DNA from 4 places in the Nonomuraea sp. NPDC054003 genome. Region 3 is predicted to be linked to each of the others. Evidence: riboswitches for the same ligand, from Rfam matches in the RefSeq annotation. Region 3 holds a riboswitch; each other region holds the start of a gene.
What was found. A riboswitch is a leader RNA that binds a small molecule or an ion and turns the genes downstream of it on or off. The one in region 3 is predicted to bind cyclic di-AMP.
Positions count from the first base shown of each region.

Region 1: another riboswitch for cyclic di-AMP. It lies ahead of ACZ6YG_RS14695 (glycoside hydrolase family 25 protein); the one in region 3 lies ahead of ACZ6YG_RS16680 (CHAP domain-containing protein).
Region 2: another riboswitch for cyclic di-AMP. It lies ahead of ACZ6YG_RS07080 (CHAP domain-containing protein); the one in region 3 lies ahead of ACZ6YG_RS16680 (CHAP domain-containing protein).
Region 4: another riboswitch for cyclic di-AMP. It lies ahead of ACZ6YG_RS38340 (coiled-coil domain-containing protein); the one in region 3 lies ahead of ACZ6YG_RS16680 (CHAP domain-containing protein).

Region 1 is NZ_JBVJKR010000005.1:202,152-206,851, forward strand. Features, by position in the region: gene ACZ6YG_RS14685 (MerR family transcriptional regulator) at 1-354, opposite strand, end outside; gene ACZ6YG_RS14690 (hypothetical protein) at 426-803, shown strand; gene ACZ6YG_RS14695 (glycoside hydrolase family 25 protein) at 847-1,617, opposite strand; cyclic di-AMP (ydaO/yuaA leader) riboswitch at 1,629-1,762, opposite strand; gene ACZ6YG_RS14700 (bifunctional polysaccharide deacetylase/glycosyltransferase family 2 protein) at 1,986-4,079, opposite strand; gene ACZ6YG_RS14705 (hypothetical protein) at 4,253-4,700, opposite strand, start outside.
Region 2 is NZ_JBVJKR010000002.1:618,270-622,969, reverse strand. Features, by position in the region: gene ACZ6YG_RS07100 (DUF6716 putative glycosyltransferase) at 1-219, opposite strand, end outside; gene ACZ6YG_RS07095 (hypothetical protein) at 222-1,175, opposite strand; gene ACZ6YG_RS07090 (aldo/keto reductase) at 1,273-2,088, shown strand; gene ACZ6YG_RS07085 (Gfo/Idh/MocA family protein) at 2,137-3,093, shown strand; cyclic di-AMP (ydaO/yuaA leader) riboswitch at 3,208-3,345, shown strand; gene ACZ6YG_RS07080 (CHAP domain-containing protein) at 3,359-4,057, shown strand; gene ACZ6YG_RS07075 (YciI family protein) at 4,151-4,582, shown strand.
Region 3 is NZ_JBVJKR010000006.1:29,451-34,150, forward strand. Features, by position in the region: gene ACZ6YG_RS16675 (MFS transporter) at 37-1,560, shown strand; cyclic di-AMP (ydaO/yuaA leader) riboswitch at 1,768-1,916, shown strand; gene ACZ6YG_RS16680 (CHAP domain-containing protein) at 1,930-2,604, shown strand; partial or broken gene ACZ6YG_RS16685 (DUF4328 domain-containing protein) at 2,633-2,908, shown strand; gene ACZ6YG_RS16690 (maltokinase N-terminal cap-like domain-containing protein) at 2,905-4,245, opposite strand; gene treS (maltose alpha-D-glucosyltransferase) at 4,249-4,700, opposite strand, start outside.
Region 4 is NZ_JBVJKR010000019.1:157,945-162,644, forward strand. Features, by position in the region: gene ACZ6YG_RS38335 (response regulator) at 1-246, shown strand, start outside; gene ACZ6YG_RS38340 (coiled-coil domain-containing protein) at 264-1,226, opposite strand; cyclic di-AMP (ydaO/yuaA leader) riboswitch at 1,232-1,371, opposite strand; gene galT (galactose-1-phosphate uridylyltransferase) at 1,442-2,524, opposite strand; gene ACZ6YG_RS38350 (DeoR/GlpR family DNA-binding transcription regulator) at 2,521-3,300, opposite strand; gene ACZ6YG_RS38355 (50S ribosomal protein bL37) at 3,443-3,520, shown strand; gene ACZ6YG_RS38360 (TrpB-like pyridoxal phosphate-dependent enzyme) at 3,560-4,700, opposite strand, start outside.

The sequences.
Region 1 (4,700 bases), on a different contig from region 3:
GCGGCAGTCGCCGGAACGGCAGTCGGCGAGGCTCCGGGCGGCGAGGTCGCGGGCCCGGGCCAGCTCGGCGATCCTGGCGTCGATGCGCTCCACCACCGCTTCCAGCCGCCACCGCTCGCTCGCGCAGGTCGCGCCGCCCGCGTCGTGGGAGCGCAGGGCGCCGGCCACCTCGTCCAGCGTGAAACCCAGCTCCTGCAGGGCCTTGGCGGCGCGGATCCTGGACACCGCCGACGCGTCGAACACCCGGTAGCCCGACGGTCTGCGCCCCGCCGCCGGCAGCACGCCGCGGCGCTCGTAGAAGCGGACCGTGTCCACGCTGACCCCGGCCTCGCGGGCCACCTCGCCGATCTTCACACCGCTCTCCTCTTGACTCTGGACCTAGGTCCAGACTCTACGCTCCGGAAGTGACGGAAGGAGAGCACATCATGGACACCCCACCGATCGTCTGCGACATGACCACCGCCCGCGACACCCCCGAGGAACGGCTGGCCGAGTACCGGCGGCTGTTCGGCGAGGCGCTCACCGGACGCGAGCGGACCGCCGGGGGCATCCGGTTCCGGTTCCGCGCCGGTGACGGGGTCGAGGAGTGGGTACGGGATCTCGCCGCGCGGGAGAAGGCGTGCTGCGCGTTCTTCGCCTTCGAGGTCACGGCGCCGGGTGACGAGGTGATCTGGGACGCCGCCGCACCCGATGACGCGGGGCCGATCCTGGAGGAGTTCTACCTGCTGCCGGAGACGGCGGTGGGCCCGGCCGAGCTGCTGCGGCGCATGGAGGAGCGTGGGCTCAGGATCCACCAGGGCTGAGACGACTGTGACGCCTCCCTCGCGGGAGGCGTCACAGAGCGGGTCAGGCCGGACGGCCCAGGCTGCGGAGCTGGTCGGGGGTCAGGGCCGAGACGTTGTGGTCGATGGGCTTGTCGGAGTACTGGTGGATGGTCCACGACTTCCAGTCCGCCGGCGGGGTGATCTCGCCCTTGGGCTTGCTGTAGTGGGCCACCCAGAGCGGGTACTCCGACAGTCCCGCGCCGTAGGTGTCGGCGAAGTGCCAGCCGCTGTAGAACAGCGGCGTGACGCCGGTCTTGGCCTTGACGTGCGACAGCCAGGCCTTGGCCCAGGCGTTCACCTCGGAGACGGACCTGCCGTTGGTCGTCTCCAGGTCCAGCACCAGCAGGTCGCCGGGCTTGGCGGGCTGGGAGTTCACCACCGAGAGGAAGTGCTCGGCCTCGGCGATCGGGTTGTTGCGCGGGTGCGCGTAGTGGTAAGCGCCGCGCACGATGCCCTTCTTGTCCAGCTCCTGCCAGTGCCGGGCGAAGGTCTTGTCGGTGAAGCCGGTGCCCTCGGTGGCCTTGATGATGCCGAACTCGGCCGGGCTGGCCTCCCAGTCGTGGTCGGGCTGGTAGTTCGACACGTCCTGCCCGTACGTGAGCTGGGCCGCCTGCTGTTGGGCGATGGCCGGGTTCGGCTCGACGGGGGCGGCGGCGCCGCCGGTGGCGGCGATGGCGGTGCCGGTCACGCTGGCGACGGCGGTGGTCCCCGCCAGCAGCGCGCCGGCGAAGGCGTACTTGAGACGGTTGCTGGGACGGTACTTCAGCGCAGCGGCAAGCTGAGGCTTGGGCATGAGGAAATGACTCCTTGCTTCCATGCCGCCTACCGGGTTAGCTGACGGGTTCGGAGTTGGAAGTCCCCTACGGACGCTGGCGTCCGATTCACCCCAGGAAGTGGGTCCCCGGCTCCGCGAGACGCGGATTCGGCGGCCGTGCGCTGCCCTGGCGTGAGGGGGACACCGTCAGGACAGCGCACGGTCCGGTCAATCGATGCGGCAACAGAGTTGGGGTATCACCGCGAATACGCAAAAGGTATATATGCAGACAAAAATATTGCAAGTATGACATATCCGGTTTGGCGGTTCGGGCCCGGGGTACAGCCCCCGAAACCCCTTGTACGTAAGGGAATCCGGCCTCCGGGTAAAATCTCCCGGCGGTGCCGTCACGGCGCCGCGAAAGTGCCCTGCCTGCGCACCGTGTGCCAGCGCAGCCGCACCCCGAGCAGCGCGGTCGCCACCGACTGGAACACCACCAGATACATCAGCTGCCGGTACACCAGCTGCTGCAGCGGCAGCACCCACAGCGCCGACACCCGCTCCCGGTCCAGCCGCAGCGCGTACCAGCCCGCCGCGGCCTGCACCACCACGAACCCGGCCCACACCGCCACCGCCGGCAACGGGTCGCCGACCGCCGTGTGGTAGACGGCCATCAGGTCCACCACCGGCGCCAGCAGCGGCAGCAGCACGTGGAACAGCGCCAGGTAACCCAGGCAGCGGCGGCCGAACGGACCCGGCTCGGCCAGCGCGCGGCGGTGCTTCCACATCGCCTGCATCGTGCCGTAGCACCAGCGGTAGCGCTGCCGCCACAGCTGCCCCAGGGTCGCGGGCGCCTCCGTCCACGCCAGCGCCCGCTCCTCGTACACCACCCGCCAGCCCGCCCGGCACAGCGCCATCGTCAGGTCGGTGTCCTCGGCCAGCGTGTCGGTGCTCACCCCGCCGAGCCCGACCAGCGCGCCGCGCCGGAACGCGCCGATCGCCCCCGGCACCGTCGGCATGCAGTCGAGCAGCTCGAACGCGCGCCGGTCCAGGTTGAAGCCGATCACGTACTCGACGTGCTGCCAGCGGCCGATGAGCCCGCGCCGGTTGCCGACCTTGGTGTTGCCGCTCACCGCGCCCACGCGGGGGTCGGCGAGCCGGCGCACGAGATGCCCGATCGTGTCCGGCTCGAACACCGTGTCACCGTCGACCATGACGAGGAACTCGTGGCGCGCGTGCCGGATGCCGGTGTTCAGCGCGGCGGCCTTGCCGGCGTTGTCCTGCCTGATCACCCGTACTCCCGGCAGCCGCGGCCCGGCGGCGGCCTCGGCGGTGCGGTCGGTGGAACCGTCGTCCACCACCAGCACCTCCACCGGCCCGGGGTACGCGGTCGCGACGAGCGAGCGCACGGTCGCGGCGATCCCCGCCTCTTCGTTGTACGCGGGCACGATCACGCTCACCCCCGGCGGGCGTTCCCAGGTCAGGGCCGGTCCCGGACCCCGGGAGCGCCGGGCGTGCACCCGGGCCAGCACCACCAGGAGCAGCAGCCGGGCCAGCGTCAGCACGCCGGTGGCGAAAAGCACCCACCACAGCGCGTCCGTGAACGCGTTCGCCGCGCGCTGCGCCAGGCCGAGCGCGGCGCCGGCGATCCGCTCCGGCTGCGCGGCCGGCCGGTGCGCCGACGGCATGCCGAGCGCGGAGGTCAGCGTCTCGGCGCGGTAGCCGGCCCGGTCCAGCCGGTCGAGCAGGCGGCCGACGGCCTCGACCGTCTGGGCGCGGTCGCCGCCGGAGTCGTGCATCATCACCACCGCCCCGCGCCCGCCCCGCGGGAACGCGGCCCTGGCGATACCGGCCGCGCCCGGCCTGCTCCAGTCCTCGGTGTCGAGGTCGGCCAGCGCGATCAGGTAGCCCTCGCGGCCGAGCATCGCCAGGGTGTCCCACTGCTCGCCGGTGATGGCGTCAGGGGTCGAGGAGTACGGGGGGCGGGCCAGCATCGTGTGCAGCCCCGTCGCCCCGGCCAGCGCCTTCTGGGTGAGGTTCAGCTCCAGCTCGGCCCGCCAGGCGGGGACGGCGGACAGGTCGGGATGGGTGTAGGTGTGGTTGCCGATCTCGTGTCCCTCGGCGACGATCCGGCGGGTCAGCTCCGGATGGGCGGCGATCTTCGAGCCGACCGTGAAGAACGTCGCCTTCGCCCCGTGCTTCTTCAGCGCGTCCAGCACGAGCGGCGTCCACTCCGGGTCGGGCCCGTCGTCGAACGTCAGCGCCACCGTGCGGGCCTTCGGGCGGGCGCCGGCCGGCTTCTCCCCGGTCAGGTCGAGCACCGGGCCGCTGCGGCGCACCGGCTCCAGCCACGACGCCGGGTCCCCGCCGCCTCGCTGGGGCCCGGTCTCGCCGACCACGTTCTTGACGAACCCGTCGAGCGTCAGCGCGCACCCCGCCAGCGCCACCCCGGCCAGCAACATCAGCCAGTGCCCCGAAGGCTCCACACCCCGCCCGGCCACCCGCCTCCTGCCCCGCCGCCGCCCACCCCGACGGACGTCACGCCCGTACGCCGGACCGGGCACCCGATCCGCCGCCTGCCCGATCGTCCCGCCGAGACCCGGGTCATGTGCCTGCCCCCATCCGGGCGCGGGAGCGCTGTCCGGTTGTGGGACGGGGCGTCTGCGGCGGGGGGTCATGAGGGGGTTCCGGGGGTGGTGGGGTTCCGGGTCTGGGAGGGCTCGCCGGTGGGGTCCGGGGAGGGGGTCGCGGCGGGTTCCGGTTGCTGGGTGGGGGTGGTCTCGCCGGGGGGTGCGGTGTCGCGGGCCGTCTCGGGTTCCACGGCCGCGCCCGTGTCCGGGGGCTCGGACGTACGGGACGGCCGCGCGGACGGTGAGGTGGGGCGGGCGGACGGGCTCTTGGCTCGCGTACGGGAGGGCGCGGCGGTGGTGCGCCGGCCGGAGGCGCGCGTGGGCGCTGACCGGGTCGGCGCCCGCCGGGACCTGGACCGGGAAAGGGACGGCTCAGGCTCGGCCTGCTCGCTGCCGGGACCGGCGTCTTCGGAGGGCGTGCCGCCGGGCGGCGGGCTCGCGTGCCGGCTCGGCCAGCCGCCGGCCGGCAGCGGAGTGTCCGCGAGCACCGCG
Region 2 (4,700 bases), on a different contig from region 3:
GATCACGTCAGGCCTGGACCGTTCCGCCAGGCGGCGCAGCGCGCGGGCGCTCAGCACCGGCGGCGCGGGCCGGTCCCCCACGGCGGCGGCGATCTGCTCGGCCGACGGCGCGATCGGGGTGCGCACCACCACCAGTTCGGTGTCACAGCCGTCCGGCAGGTCCTGGAGCAGGCAGGCCGCCCACTTCAGGTACGAGTCGGAGTCGGCCACCGCCAGCACTCTCAACCGGTCACTCCTGTCACTCCTGTCAGATGCGAGCGCAGCGCGGGGGCCGCCCTGCTCGTCCACCAGTCGTCGGGCACGTCCACCGGCTCCACCGCCACTCCGCGCGGGCCGAGCAGCACCCGCAGCGAGGAGATCGCGGTCGACGGCAGGCTGACCACCCGCTGGCCCGGGTCGAGGCCGCGCAGCGTCAGCTCGGCGGGCGCGCCGGCGTCGTGCACGGTGATGCCGGGCCGCTCGCGGATGACCGCGACGTCGACCGGGTCCTCCCGCCGGTGCGGGTAGTACGCGAGCGGCTCCTCGGCCGCCAGGTCGGTCAGCCAGCGCAGGTAGCGCTCGCGGTGCACCAGCCCGTTGCGCACCAGCGAGGTGCCGAGCACGACCGTCCGCTCGGCGGGCCCCGGCTCGCTGGGCGGCTGGCCGCGCAGCCATGCGAACTCGTGCCGTACCAGGTCGACGCCCGCCCGGCGAACCGCCTCCGCCAGGTGAGGCGGGACGGGCAGCGCGGTGAAGACCGTGACCCCGCCCGCGCGCAGCCTGATCGCGGCGGCCAGCCCGAGCGCCGCGCGCAGCGCGCCCGGCTGGGCGCGGGCCCGCAGCAGCGGCCGGTACGGTTTCGCGGCGAGCAGTTCCAGCAGCCGGATCGTGGCCATGCCGTCGTCCACCACGACGACCCTGCCGGGGAAGGCGGCGAGCCAGCGCAGCTGCACCCGGCCGGAGAAGGCGTCGCCGACGGCGGCCGGCCGGCGCGGCATGCGCTCGCTCGGCTCGGCCAGCTCCAGCCCGGCGGGCAGGTCGAGGCCGCGCAGCTCGCGCCCGGTCGCCTTGAGGGCGCGCAGCCGCGCCCGCGGCACCACGATGGTGGCCGGGCCGAGCAGCCCCGCGTGATGGGCCTCGACGGCGCACAGCATCTGGAGCGGGGATTCCACCCAGGCCGACGCCTGTTTGACCACGTTTGCTCTCCCAGCCAGGTGATGGCCCGTTCACGACCGCTTCAAGCTAGCCCGGGCGGCTTAAGCCGTGCGGAACGAGACGTGAACAATGGGAAGTATGAACTCGCTACGGCTTTACAGAGACGGTGTCGAGATCCCGCAACTCGGCCTCGGCGTCTGGAAGGTGACCGACGACGAGGCGGAGCGGGCCGTGCTGACCGCGCTCGAGGCCGGCTACCGCCACATCGACACGGCCACGCTCTACCGCAACGAGGAGGGCGTCGGCCGGGCCGTGCGCGCCTCCGGCATCCCGCGCGAGAAGCTCTTCGTCACCACCAAGCTGTGGAACTCCGACCACGACCGGGTGGAGCGGGCCTTCGACGAGAGCCTGGCCAGGCTCGGCCTCGACCACGTCGACCTCTACCTGATCCACTGGCCGGCGCCGAAGCAGAACAAGTACGTCCAGGCCTGGCGTGGCCTGGAGAAGATCTACCGGGACGGCCGGGCCAGGGCCATCGGCGTGTCCAACTTCACGGTCGGCACGCTCACCCGGCTCATGGACGAGACCGACATCGTCCCCTGCATCAACCAGATCGAGCTGCACCCGTACTTCCAGCAGCACGAGATGCGCGAGTTCCACGACAAGAACGGGATCCTCACCGAGGCGTGGAGCCCGCTCGGCTCCGGCCGGGGCCTGCTGGAGGACCCGGCGCTGGCGGTGCTGTCGGACAAGCACAACCGCACGCCCGCGCAGATCGTGCTGCGCTGGCACATCCAGATCGGCAACGTGGTGATCCCGAAGTCGGTCACCCCGTCGCGGATCAAGGAGAACATCGACGTGTTCGACTTCATCCTGGACCGCGAGGACATGGCCGCGATCGGGGCGATGAACGCCGGCCGCCGCCTGGGGCTCGACCCCGAGACCAGCGGGTGAATTCGCCTCACATATCGCTTTCGCGGATGAATCTGTACGATCTTCCGCGTGCGTGACTTATCGTGGGGCATCGCGGCGACCGGCGGCATCGCCAGGACAGTGGGCGCCGTCATCGCCGCCGAGCCGGGGATGAGGGTGGCCGCGGTCGGCTCCCGCGACCTGGGCCGGGCCAAGGCGCTGGCCGCGACGCTGGGCGCCGAGTCCGCCCACGGCTCCTACGCCGAGCTGTGCGCCGATCCGGCCGTGGACGCCGTCTACGTCGCCACCCCGCACGCCCAGCACCTGGAGGTGGCCGAGGCGGCCATCGCGGCGGGCAAGGCCGTGCTGTGCGAGAAGCCGCTCGCCGCCACCACGGCCGACGCCGAGCGGATGGTCCGGCTGGCCCGCGAGGCCGGGGTCTTCCTGATGGAAGCGATGTGGATGCGGTTCAACCCGCTGATCCGCATGCTCGCCGGCGACGGGCGTTTCGGCGAGATCCGCTCGGTGCGCGCCTCGTTCGGCTTCGCGCACCCGTACGATCCCGCGCACCGGCTCTGGGCGCCGGAGCTGGGCGGCGGCGCCCTGCTCGACCTGGGAATCTACCCCATGGGGCTGGCCCAGTTGTTCCTCGGGACGCCGGAGAGCACGCACCTCACCGGGTCGCTGTCCCCGGGCGGCGTCGACGCCGAGGCGGGCGGGCTGATGAGCTATCCGGGCGGCAGGCGGGCGCTGGTGGAGTGCTCGCTGCTCGGCGCCTACTCCAACGACGCCACCGTCGTCGGCACCGGGATGCGGGCCGACATCGACGCCCCGTTCTGGGCTCCGCGGCGGGTCGTGCTCAGCGGGCCGGGGATGGAGCCGGAGGAGCACGTGCTCGACGATCCGGCGGACAACGGGTACGCGGGCGAGCTGCGCGAGGTCCGCGACTGCCTGGCGCGGGGTCGTACCGAGAGCGCGATCATGCCGCTTGACGAGAGCCTTGCCATCATGCGGGTTCTGGCGGAGGCGCGGGCGCAGATCCGCTAGCCGCGGCTTTGAAGACTTGCCAGTTTCTTGCCAGATGCGTTACTTTACTCCGCATTCACGGCATACGTCCGATTTGTCCGGTCGTGTCCGAGAACACCGTCGTATCGCAGGATCGTCCTGCGACCGCTGAATCCGCCTTGCGCGGAACCGGGGACCCACTTCTTCCGGGGTGAATCGGCGCCTCGCGCGCCGTAGGGCAGCTTCCACGCCCGAACCCGTCAGCTAACCCGGTAAGCGGCATGGAAGCAAGGAGTACATCCCCTCGATGGTCATGCATCGCCTCCCCCGTGCCACCCAACCGCATTACGTCCGCGCCGCCCTCGGCGCCACCTTCGTCGCCTGCTTCATGGGCTCCGCCCTCCCCGCCCACGCCGACCCCGTCAACGGAGACGATCTCTCGCTGACGGCCCAGGCGGAGACCGGCCAGACCGCCTCCCAGGAGGCGAAGCCCGCCGAGAAGGACAAGATCGACGTCACCGCGGCCCAGGTGCTCGCCCTGGCCAGGGAGCAGATCGGCATCAGGGAGAACGCGCGGGGTGGCGGCACGAAGTTCCAGGAGTGGTACGCGAACTCGCAGCGCGCCCAGGAGACCATCGCCCGTGACGGCGGCCACCCCGCCGCCTACCTGAACGCCCCCTGGTGCGCGATGTTCGTCTCCTGGGTCGGCGAGCAGACCGGCGCCCGCGCGCAGGTGGGCTGGGACGCCTACACGGTGACGCACGCGCGGTGGTTCCAGAACAACGGCCGCTGGGGCACCCTGGCCAAGCCGGGCGCCGTGGTCTTCTTCGCCTGGAACGGCAGCAAGAGCCTCGGCTCCATCCAGCACGTCGGCTTCGTGGTCAAGGACAACCGCGACGGGACGATCTCCACGATCGAGGGCAACACCGGCAACGGGCTCGTCGAGGAGCGCATCCGTCCCAAGTCTCAGGTCGTCGGCTACGGCTACCCCGAGTACGCCGCCTGATTGTCCGGAAGAATCCCTGAGGTGTCGATGCGGGCGCCGCTCGTTCGACGCGTCGGCGAGACCGGGATTCGAAGGAGAAGCACCGTGAAGTTCATGATCATCGGAAAGGGCAGCGCCGAGACGGAGGCGGGCGTCATGCCGAGCCGGCAACTCGTCGACGACATGATGGCCTACAACGAGTCGCTGGCCAAGGCCGGTGTCCTGCTGGCGGCGGAAGGGCTGGCCCCCAGCTCCCGCGCCGCCCGCATCGCCTACGGCCCCGGCAAGCCCAAGGTCATCGACGGGCCCTTCGCGGAGACCAAGGAGATCATCGCCGGCTTCTGGCTGATCCAGGTCAAGTCCCGCGAAGAGGCCGTCGAATGGGCCCTGCGCGTCCCCGTCCCCGAGGGCGGCGAAGGGGTCGGCCTGGAGCTCTGGGAGGTCTTCGACGCGGCCGACATGCCGGAGACCTCCCTCACCCCGGAGACCGCCGAGCGCGACAAAGCCCTCCGCGAGTCCCTGGAGACCAACCCCCCGGACGCCTGACGGCCCAGGGCGACCCCCCGCACGCCTGCCGGAAACGCGCCACCCACGCCCGCCGTGGACGACCATCACCGCTTCAGCCAGGAGCCCGGCACACATGCCCGGGACGCCGCTCCTTGTT
Region 3 (4,700 bases):
GACCTCAAGCGTGGTTGGGTTTTTAGCGTTCCATGCATGGACATACAACAGCGTGCGGGCAAGCGGGAGTGGATCGGCCTGGCCGTCCTCATCCTGCCGACCCTGCTGCTCTCGATAGACGTGACCGTGCTGCACCTGGCCGTGCCCGCGCTGAGTGAGGACCTCCGGCCCACCGGGGCGCAGCTGCTGTGGATCAACGACATCTACGGGTTCCTGATCGCCGGGTTCCTCATCCCCATGGGCACGCTGGGCGACCGGATCGGGCGCAGGCGGCTGCTGCTGATCGGGGCCGCGGCCTTCGCGCTCGCCTCCGCCGCGGCCGCGTACGCGCCGAGCGCCGAAGTGCTCATCGCCGCCCGCGCCGCGCTGGGCGTGGCGGGCGCGACGCTCATGCCCTCGACACTGTCGCTGATCCGCACCATGTTCCACGACCCCGCCCAGCGGACGACCGCGATCAGCCTGTGGATGGTCGGCTTCACCGGCGGCATGGTGATCGGGCCGCTGCTCGGCGGGTCACTGCTGGAGACCTTCTGGTGGGGGGCGGCGTTCCTGCTCGGGGTGCCGGTGATGGCCGTGCTGCTGGTGGCGGGGCCGCTGCTGCTGCCCGAGTACCGCTCGCCCGCCGTGGGCCGGATCGACGCGCCCAGCGTGGTGCTGTCGGTCGCGGCCGCGCTCGCGGTCACCTACGGGGTGAAGGAGCTGGCCGCCGGCGGGGCGGGCGCCGTCGCGCCGCTCTCCCTGGTAGCCGGGACGGCGCTGGCGGTGGTCTTCGTACGAAGGCAGCGCGGGCTGGCCGAACCCCTGCTCGACCTGCGGCTGTTCGCCGAGCGGCGCTTCTCCGGGGCGCTGGGCACGCTGATGCTGGTCATCCTGGTGGGGCCGGGGATCGGCCTGCTGACGGCGCAGTACCTGCAACTCGTGCTCGGCCTGTCGCCGCTGGAGGCCGGGCTGTGGACGCTGCCCAACGCGGTGGCGATCATCTTCGGGTTCGTGGCGACCCCGGCGCTGGCGCGGCGGGTCCGGCCCGCGGTCCTCGCGGCCGGGGGACTGGTGCTCGGCGCGGCAGGGGTCCTGCTCCTCACGATGGCAGGCACGTCGGGGCTCGCCGCGCTGGTGACCGGGCAGACGCTGTTCTTCCTGGGCGGCTCGCCGCTGCTCGTGCTGGGCATCGACATCGTGGTCGGCGCGGCGCCGCCGGAGCGCTCCGGCTCGGCGGCGGCGCTGTCGGAGACCGCCCAGGAGTTCGGCGGCGCGGCCGGGCTGGCCGTCTTCGGGAGCATCGCCGCCGCCGTCTACCAGGCCCGCCTGCGCGTACCGGAGGAAGTCCCCGCGGAGGCGGCGGCAGCGGCCCGCGACACCCTGGGCGGCGCCATGGCCGTCGCGTCCGCTCAGCCCGCCTCCGTCGCCGCCACGCTCGCGGAGGCGGCCAGGGCCGCCTTCACCACGAGCCTCACGGTCACGGCGGCGGCCGCCTCGGTCGTCCTGCTCGCCGCGGCGATCCTGGCGGCCACCGCCCTGCGCCACGTCCCCCGGCTCGGCTCCTCGCCCGACGGTTCGTAACCGGATCGAAGGTAAAGAATTCGTGCGGGATCCCCCATGTCATAGGGGATCCCGTCGTCGGGGTCCGTCCCGCGCTTGCCCTTTCCCTTGCGCGACGATTACCTTCGGACCCATCGATGGCACGCGCTTGAGCAGCGCTTTTAGGTAAGCCCCCGCGCGTTGCCGATGAATTGCCGAGACCGCGCCCACCCGCGCACATGCGGGAACACGGCGCGGCCGCCGAATCCGCCCTCTGGCGGAACCGGGGACCCACCTTTCTCTGGGGTGAATCGGTCGCTCTTCACCAAGGGCGCACCGTAGGGCACTTCCACGCCCGAACCCGACAGCTAACCCGGTAGGCGGCATGGAAGCAAGGAGCAATCCCCGAGCATGGTCAAGCACATCTTCGATCGCATCCCGTCCACCTCCCGCCTGGCCCTGGGCGCCACCCTGGCACTCGGCGCCGCCTTCGCCGGCACCTCCGCCGCCGCCACCGCGGCCGCCGCCTCCCCCTCCCAGCCCCACCCGGTCGCCCAGCAGCACAGCAGCGCCGGCCAGGCCACCGCCGTCAGCGCGAGCACCGTCCTGCAGGTCGCCGAGTCGCAGATCGGCGTCACCGAGGACGCCGCCGGCGGCGGCACCAAGTTCCACCAGTGGTACATGTCCTCCCCGCGCGCGGCCGAGACCCTGGCCCGTGACGGCGGCGGCACGCCCGCGCTGTACGCCAACGCCCCCTGGTGCGCGATGTTCGTGTCCTGGGTCGGCGAGCAGGCCGGCGCCCGCTCCACGATCGGCTGGGACGCCTACACCGTCACCCACGCCCAGTGGTTCAAGGACAACAACCGCTGGGGCAGCGAGGCCAAGCCCGGCAGCGTCGTCTTCTTCGACTGGGGCGGCAGCAAGAACATCAGCGCCGTCGACCACGTCGGCCTGGTGAAGAAGGACAACGGCGACGGCACGATCACCACGATCGAGGGCAACACCGGCAACGGCAAGGTCGAGGAGCGCATCCGGCCCGTGTCCCACGTGGCCGGCTACGGCTACCCCGAGTACAAGGCCGCCTGAACGGCCTGACAACCGCGCCAGCCATCGGGACGAGAACGATCCTTGGCCGCGCTCGGGGCTGGTCACGCTCTGGTGGGCGCTCTGGCTGATCGGCAACTGGGTGGCGCTCGTGGCCGGGCGGCTGTTCTTCAACGCCGAAGAGCTGGAGTCCATGGCGTCGGCGGCCAGGTTCGACGTGCTGAGCTGCGCGCTGATGCTGGTGGCGGCGGTGCCGGCGGCCCTGGTGGTCCTGCGGATCAGCAACGCGCAGGAGGCGCGGCGCCCCGCCGCTCCGGTGTCGCCCTTCGAGAGCCCGGCCGTCTAGCGGAAGGCGGCCAAGGGGATCGACACCCAGGTGGGGCGGTTGCGGGCCTCGTACACGACCTCGTAGACCGCCTTCGACAGTTCGAACGCGCGCAGCAGCGCCGTGTCGGCGGGGGTGATGACGCCGCCGCCCTCGGCGTAGCCCTCAAGGAACGCGGCCCTGTTGCGCTTGGCCCACTCCTCGGCCATCGGCTCCAGGCGGGCCGCCTCGGAGTGGTCCGCCAGCAGGTGCCTGGCCGCGTAGTCGAACGAGCGCAGCATGCCGGCCACGTCGCGCAGCGGCGAGGAGAGCGCGCGGCGCTCGGCCAGCGGCTGGCCGGGCTCGCCCTCGAAGTCGAGCACCACCCAGTCGGTGGTGGTGCGCATGACCTGGCCCAGGTGGTAGTCGCCGTGCACCCGCTGGACGCGCACCTCGGTGGTCAGCTCCTCGGCCCGGTGGTAGGCGAGCTCCAGGGCGGGCACGTGCTCGCGCAGCTCGGGGACCTCGCCCACGGCGCGGCCGAGCTGCCGCCTGAAGTCCTCGGCCATCCGCTTGATCTCGTGCGGCTCCATCACCTCCGTGCCGAACGCCTCGCGCAGCTCGTGGTGGACGCGGGCGGTGGCCGCGCCGAGCCGGCCCGCCTCTGCGGCGAAGTCGCCGCCCGCCTCCGCGGCGGGGAGGCCGGGCAGCGAGTTGTAGAGGTCGCGCACGCTGGTGAGCGCCAGGTCCCAGCCGTCGGTGGAGTTCGACAGGAACTCCTGCATGATCGCCAGCGTGGTCGGGGTCTCGTCGAGGTCGGTCTCGATCCACCCGTACGGCTGCGCGATGTGCGGCGCCTGCCTGATCGCGAGCGCGGTGACGATCTCCAGCTCCGGGTTGACGCCGGGGACGAGCCGGCGGAAGAGCTTGCAGATGTACTCCTCGCCGAACACCAGCGAGGTGTTGGACTGCTCGGCCCCCAGCACCAGGCTGCGCTGGGTGGTGTCGATCTCGACGCCGGGCAGGTGGTGGAACCGCACGCCCGCCCGGCCCGAGCCGGCCGCCATCGACTCCAGGATCCAGCGGGTCAGCTCGTGGTCGTGGACGGCGTCGTACACCACGCATTCCCCGTCGTCCGCCGCGTACGGCCCGATGAAGGCGTGGGTGAGGGTGTCGGGAAGCTCCCTGCGCAGGCCGAGCAGGAGCTGGTAGCGCTCGCGGGACCCCTCCTGCCACACCGACACGATCAGGTGGCGCAGGCTCGGGTCGCCCGCCTCGATGACGACGTCGGAGTCGATCGACAGCGAGTCGATCGGGCGCCCCTTGCCGCCGAACCAGCGTTGGCGTGCGATCCATGCGGCAAGGAGCTCCTCCAGCACGTCCTACTCCTCCTGGGTGTGGGCCGGCGGCAAAGTGAACCAGTAGAACCCATGCCCAGGGAGCGTCAAAAGATACGGAAGTTCGCCAATCGGTGGAAACGGCACGCCACCCATGGTCTCCACGGGCGAGACGCCGACGAACCTGCGCAGGTCCAGCTCCACCGGCTGCGGGAAGCGGGACAGGTTGTTCACGCAGAGCATGCGGTCGTCGCCCAGCTCGCGGACGAACGCCAGCACGCTCGGGTTGGAGGAGTTGAGCTCGATGAACTCGCCGAGCCCGAACACCGGGTGGCGCTTGCGGATCTCGATCATCCGGCGGGTCCAGTGGAGCAGCGAGCCGGCGTTCTTCTGCTGGGCCTCGACGTTGAGCCCCTGGTAGCCGTAGATCGGGTCCATGATCACCGGCAGGTAGAGGCGGCCGGGGTCGCAGTCGGAGAAGCCCGCGTTGCGGTCCG
Region 4 (4,700 bases), on a different contig from region 3:
TCGGTGGCGGCACGGCTGATGAACCGGGTCAGGACCCCCGCGCCGCAGCTGCTCAGCCGTCGTGAGCTCGAGGTCCTCGAACTCGTGGCGGCCGGGAACACCAACCGTGAGGCGGCCGCCCGGCTGTTCATCACCGAGGCCACGGTCAAGAGTCACCTCCTGAACATCTACGCCAAGCTGGGCGTGGGGGACCGCGCCGCCGCCGTCACCGAGGCGTTCAACCGAGGGCTGCTCGTCCCGCGATGACGCTGGAGACCCCCTTCTCAGTGCATCGAGATGTGCACGTGGTCGAAGTGGTTCTCGGTGATGCTGCCCCGGTCGGACATGCCGCTCCAGCCCGAGCCGTGGTTGATCCGCTGCTTCCAGATCACGTACTTCACGCCCAGCTTGCCGCGGTTCTGCACGGCCCATTCGGCGATGCGGTCGCCGAGGGCCGTGTTGGTCCCTGACGGCATCGAGCCGCCGGTGCTCATCATGAAGTCGCAGGCCCGGCCCAGCGGATGCTCGCCGCTCGACCCGGAGCGGAAGCAGCCCACGCTGAACGGCAGGGCGAAGTTCTTCGCGATCTCGGTCTTCATCAGCCGGGTGCGGGGCGTGATGTTGTCGGCGCCCGACGGGAGCTGCGGCGCCCAGGTGCCGTCGGAACGGCGGCCGGTGGCGATCGGCACCAGATCTTCCAGCTTCTTCTCGATGTCCTTGATGACGCCCTCGGCCTCTTCGCGCTGGCCGGCCACCTCGGCGGCGTCGGACTCGATCTCCTTGGTCAGCGCCGTGGCCTCGTCGGCCGCCTTCTTCGTCTCGTCGCGGGCCTCGGCCACCTTGTCGACCAGCGCCTGCTGCTCGGCCGTGAGCTGCGCCAGCAGGGCGGCGTTGCGGCCGTCGGGCAACTGGATCAGGCTCGGCAGCTGCATGCCACCGCTCTGGTATTGCAGCAGGGCCAGCTCGGCGACCCGGTCCTCGGCGGAGCTCAGGGTCTGCTCGGCGGTGGCCAGCCGTTTGTCGGCCTCCTCCGCCGCCTTGCGGGCCTCGGCCAGCTCGACGCGCTTGAGGTTGTAGCGCTCGATCAGCTTGTCGACCTTGGCGTTGAGCTGCTTCAGCTCCCTGCGGAGCTGCTGCTCGCCGGGCTTGGGGTCCGCCGCCGCGGACGTGGTAAGGGCCGGGGTGAAAAGCACCGCCGCGGCGGTGACGAAACCGATGGCAAGATGCGCGGGGGACGCTGCCGCCACGTGATGGGTCCTCTCCCTCTGCCGGCCGGGTTAGCTGACGGGTTCGGGTACGGGAGCGCTCCCTACCACCGAAGTGGATTCACCCCAAGTGCGATTGGGTCCCCGGCTCCTGGGCAACTCGCCCAGGATTAGGCATGTTCACACGGCGCTTTACGGTCGTGCTGGAAGGGATAGTAGTGGTAGATCACAAGTAATGCGAGTCAAACGGAAATCTCTTAGTGATCTACCTGTGATCGAAGCATGCGTGCGGCTTCTTCGGGGAGCACGTCGTTGACGAACGCGCCCATGGCCGACTCGGATCCTGCCAGATACTTCAGCTTGCCCGGGGCCCGCCTGATGGAGAACAGCTCCAGGTGCAGGTAGCCCAGCTCGCGGTCCTGCCGGACCGGCGCCTGGTGCCAGGCCGAGATGTACGGCATCGGCACCCCGAACAGCCCGTCCAGCGCGCGCAGCACCGAGGTGTAGAGCGGGGCGAACGCGGACCGCTCGGCCTCCGACAGCGCCGCCAGGTCGGGCACCTGCCGGTGCGGGTAGAGGTGCACCTCGAACGGCCAGCGCGCGGCCGCCGGCACGAACGCCGTCCACAGCTCGTTGGCCGCCACCACCCGGACCCCGGCCACCCGCTCGGCGGCCAGCACGTCCGCGTACAGGTTGCGGCCCTGTCGCCGCTCCGCGTACCGCCGGGCCGCCCCGAGCTGCAGCTTGGTGCGCGGCGTCACGTACGGGTACGCGTAGATCTGCCCGTGCGGGTGGAAGAGCGTGATGCCGATCTCCTCGCCCCGGTTCTCGAAGCAGAAGACCTGCTCGACGCCCTCCAGCGCGGACAGCTCGGCCGTACGGTCGGCCCAGGCCTCCATGACCAGCTCCACCCGGTCGTCGGAGAGCTGGGAGAAGGACGAGTCGTGCGTCGAGGTGAAGCACACAACCTCGCACCGCCCCATGCCCGGCCGGACCTCGCTCAGCCCCCCGACATCCTGATAAGTCCCGAGATTGCCGGAGAAGGAGGGGAAGCGGTTCTCGAACACGACCACGTCGTAGTCGTACGCCGGGATCTCCGACGCCCGCGTGTCGGACGACGGGCACAGCGGGCACTCGTCGGGCGGCGGCAGGAACGTCCGGGTCTGCCGGTGGCCCGCCATCGCGATCCACTCCTCGGTCAGCGGGTCGTAGCGCAGCTCCGACGCCACCGGCCGCGGGTCCAGCGGCCGCCGGTCGATCGCGCTGCGGTCGGCGCCGTCGCTCCGGTCGAAGTAGATGAGCTCCCGGCCGTCGGCCAGCTCGGTGATGGTGCGCTTCACGCCGCCCCCTCTGCGATGATCAACTCTCCGGCCCTGTCGGCCAGCTCCCTGCGTGCCTCCTCGGGCAGCCCCGCGTCGCTGATGACCACGTCGGCCTCCGTCAGCTCGGCGATGGTGCTGATGCCGACCGTGTTCCACTTGGTGTGGTCGGCCGGCACCACGAGCCGGTGCGCGGCGCTGACCAGCTCACGGTCGGTCTCGGACTCCAGCAGGTTGGGAGTGGTGAACCCGGCGCGCAGGCTCATCCCGTGCACCCCGAGGAAGAGCGTGTCGACGTGCAGGCGGCGGATCGCGGCCACCGCGACCGGGCCGACGAGCGCGTCGGAGGGGGTGCGCACGCCGCCGGTGAGCACGACCGTGCGGTCGGCGCGGGCGTTGCGGTGGAAGACGTCGGCCACCGGGATCGAGTTGGTGATCACGGTGAGCTCGGGCACGCCGATCAGATGGTGGGCCAGCGCCCAGGTGGTGGTGCCGGCGGACAGGGCGACCGCGGTGCCGGGGCGCACGAGCTGGGCCGCGCGGCGCGCGATGGCCTCCTTCTCCTGCTGCTGCCTGGCCGACTTGGCGGTGAAGCCGGGCTCCTCGGTGGAGCCGGGGCCGACCGCGGTGGCGCCGCCGTGGACCTTCTCCAGCAGCCCCCGGTCGGCGAGCACCTCCAGGTCCCGGCGGATGGTCATGTCGGAGACGCCGAGCTCGCGCACGAGGTCGGCCACCCGGACACCGCCCTTGCTGCGCACGCGTTCGAGGATCGCCTGCTGGCGCTGCTGTGCGAGCACGCCCCCGCTCCTTCCAACAGATTCCACCAAATTATGACACGAATATGTTGGGGAATGTTAGGTAACCCCAGGCCTTGCCGGGAAGCCGGTGAAGAGGGACGTTGGGTCGGATCCCGTACCCCGACCACCGGGAGGTGACCATATGGCCAGGCGCGCACGCAAAGGCAAGGCACGCAAGAAGAAGAAGGCCAACCACGGCAAGCGCCCCACCGCGCGCTGACGGACACCGCCGCCCGCCCGGCGGGCGGCGGGTCCTCGTTCACGCCGGCAGCCCGCTCAGCGCCTCGTCGATGCGCTCCTGCGGCAGCGCGAAGTCCTCCATCTCGCCCGACAGGTAGCGCTCGTAGGCGGCCAGGTCGAAGTGGCCGTGCCCGCACAGCGCGGTCAGGATCACCTTCTCCTCCCCGCTCTCCTTGCAGCGCAGCGCCTCCGCGATGGTCTCGGCCAGCGCGTGCGTCGGCTCCGGCGCGGGCAGGATGCCCTCCGTCCTGGCGAAGCGCACCCCCGCCTCGAAACACTCCCTCTGCGAGCGGGTGACCGCCTCGAACATCCCCAGCTCGTACATGTGCGACAGCAGCGGCGACATGCCGTGGTAGCGCAGCCCGCCCGCGTGGATGGGGTCGGGCACGAAGTCGTGGCCCAGCGTGTGCATCTTCATCAGCGGGGTCAGGCCCGCCGTGTCGCCGAAGTCGTAGGCGTAGCGGCCGCGCGTGAACGACGGGCACGCCTCCGGCTCGACGGCCCGGATGACCGGGTCGATCTTCCCGGCCAGCTTCTCGCGCAGGAACGGGAAGACCAGGCCGCCGAAGTTCGACCCGCCGCCGGTGCAGCCGACGATGACGTCCGGCATCTCCTCCAGCTGCCCCAGCGCCTCCTCGCCGATCACCGTCTGGTGCATGAGCACGTGGTTGAGCACCGACCCGAGCGCGTACCGGGTGTCGTCGGCCGACGCGGCGACCTCGACCGCCTCGCTGATCGCGATGCCCAGGCTGCCGGGGGAGCCGGGGTACTCGGCCAGCACCTTGCTGCCGGCCTGCGTCACGGGCGACGGGCTGGCGTGCACGCTCGCCCCGTACACGCGCATCAGCGCCGAACGGTACGGCTTCTGGTCGTAGGAGGCGCGCACCATCCAGATCTCGCAGTCGAGGCCGAACTGGGCGCAGGCGAAGGCCAGCGAGCTGCCCCACTGCCCGGCGCCCGTCTCGGTGGTGAGCCTGCGCACGCCCTCCTGGGCGTTGTAGAACGCCTGCGGGACGGCCGTGTTCGGCTTGTGCGAGCCGGCCGGGGAGACGCCCTCGTACTTGTAGTAGATGCGCGCCGGCGTGCCCAGCGACTTCTCCAGGTTGCGGGCCCGCATCAGCGGGGTCGGCCGCCACAGCCGGTAGACGTCGAGCACTTCC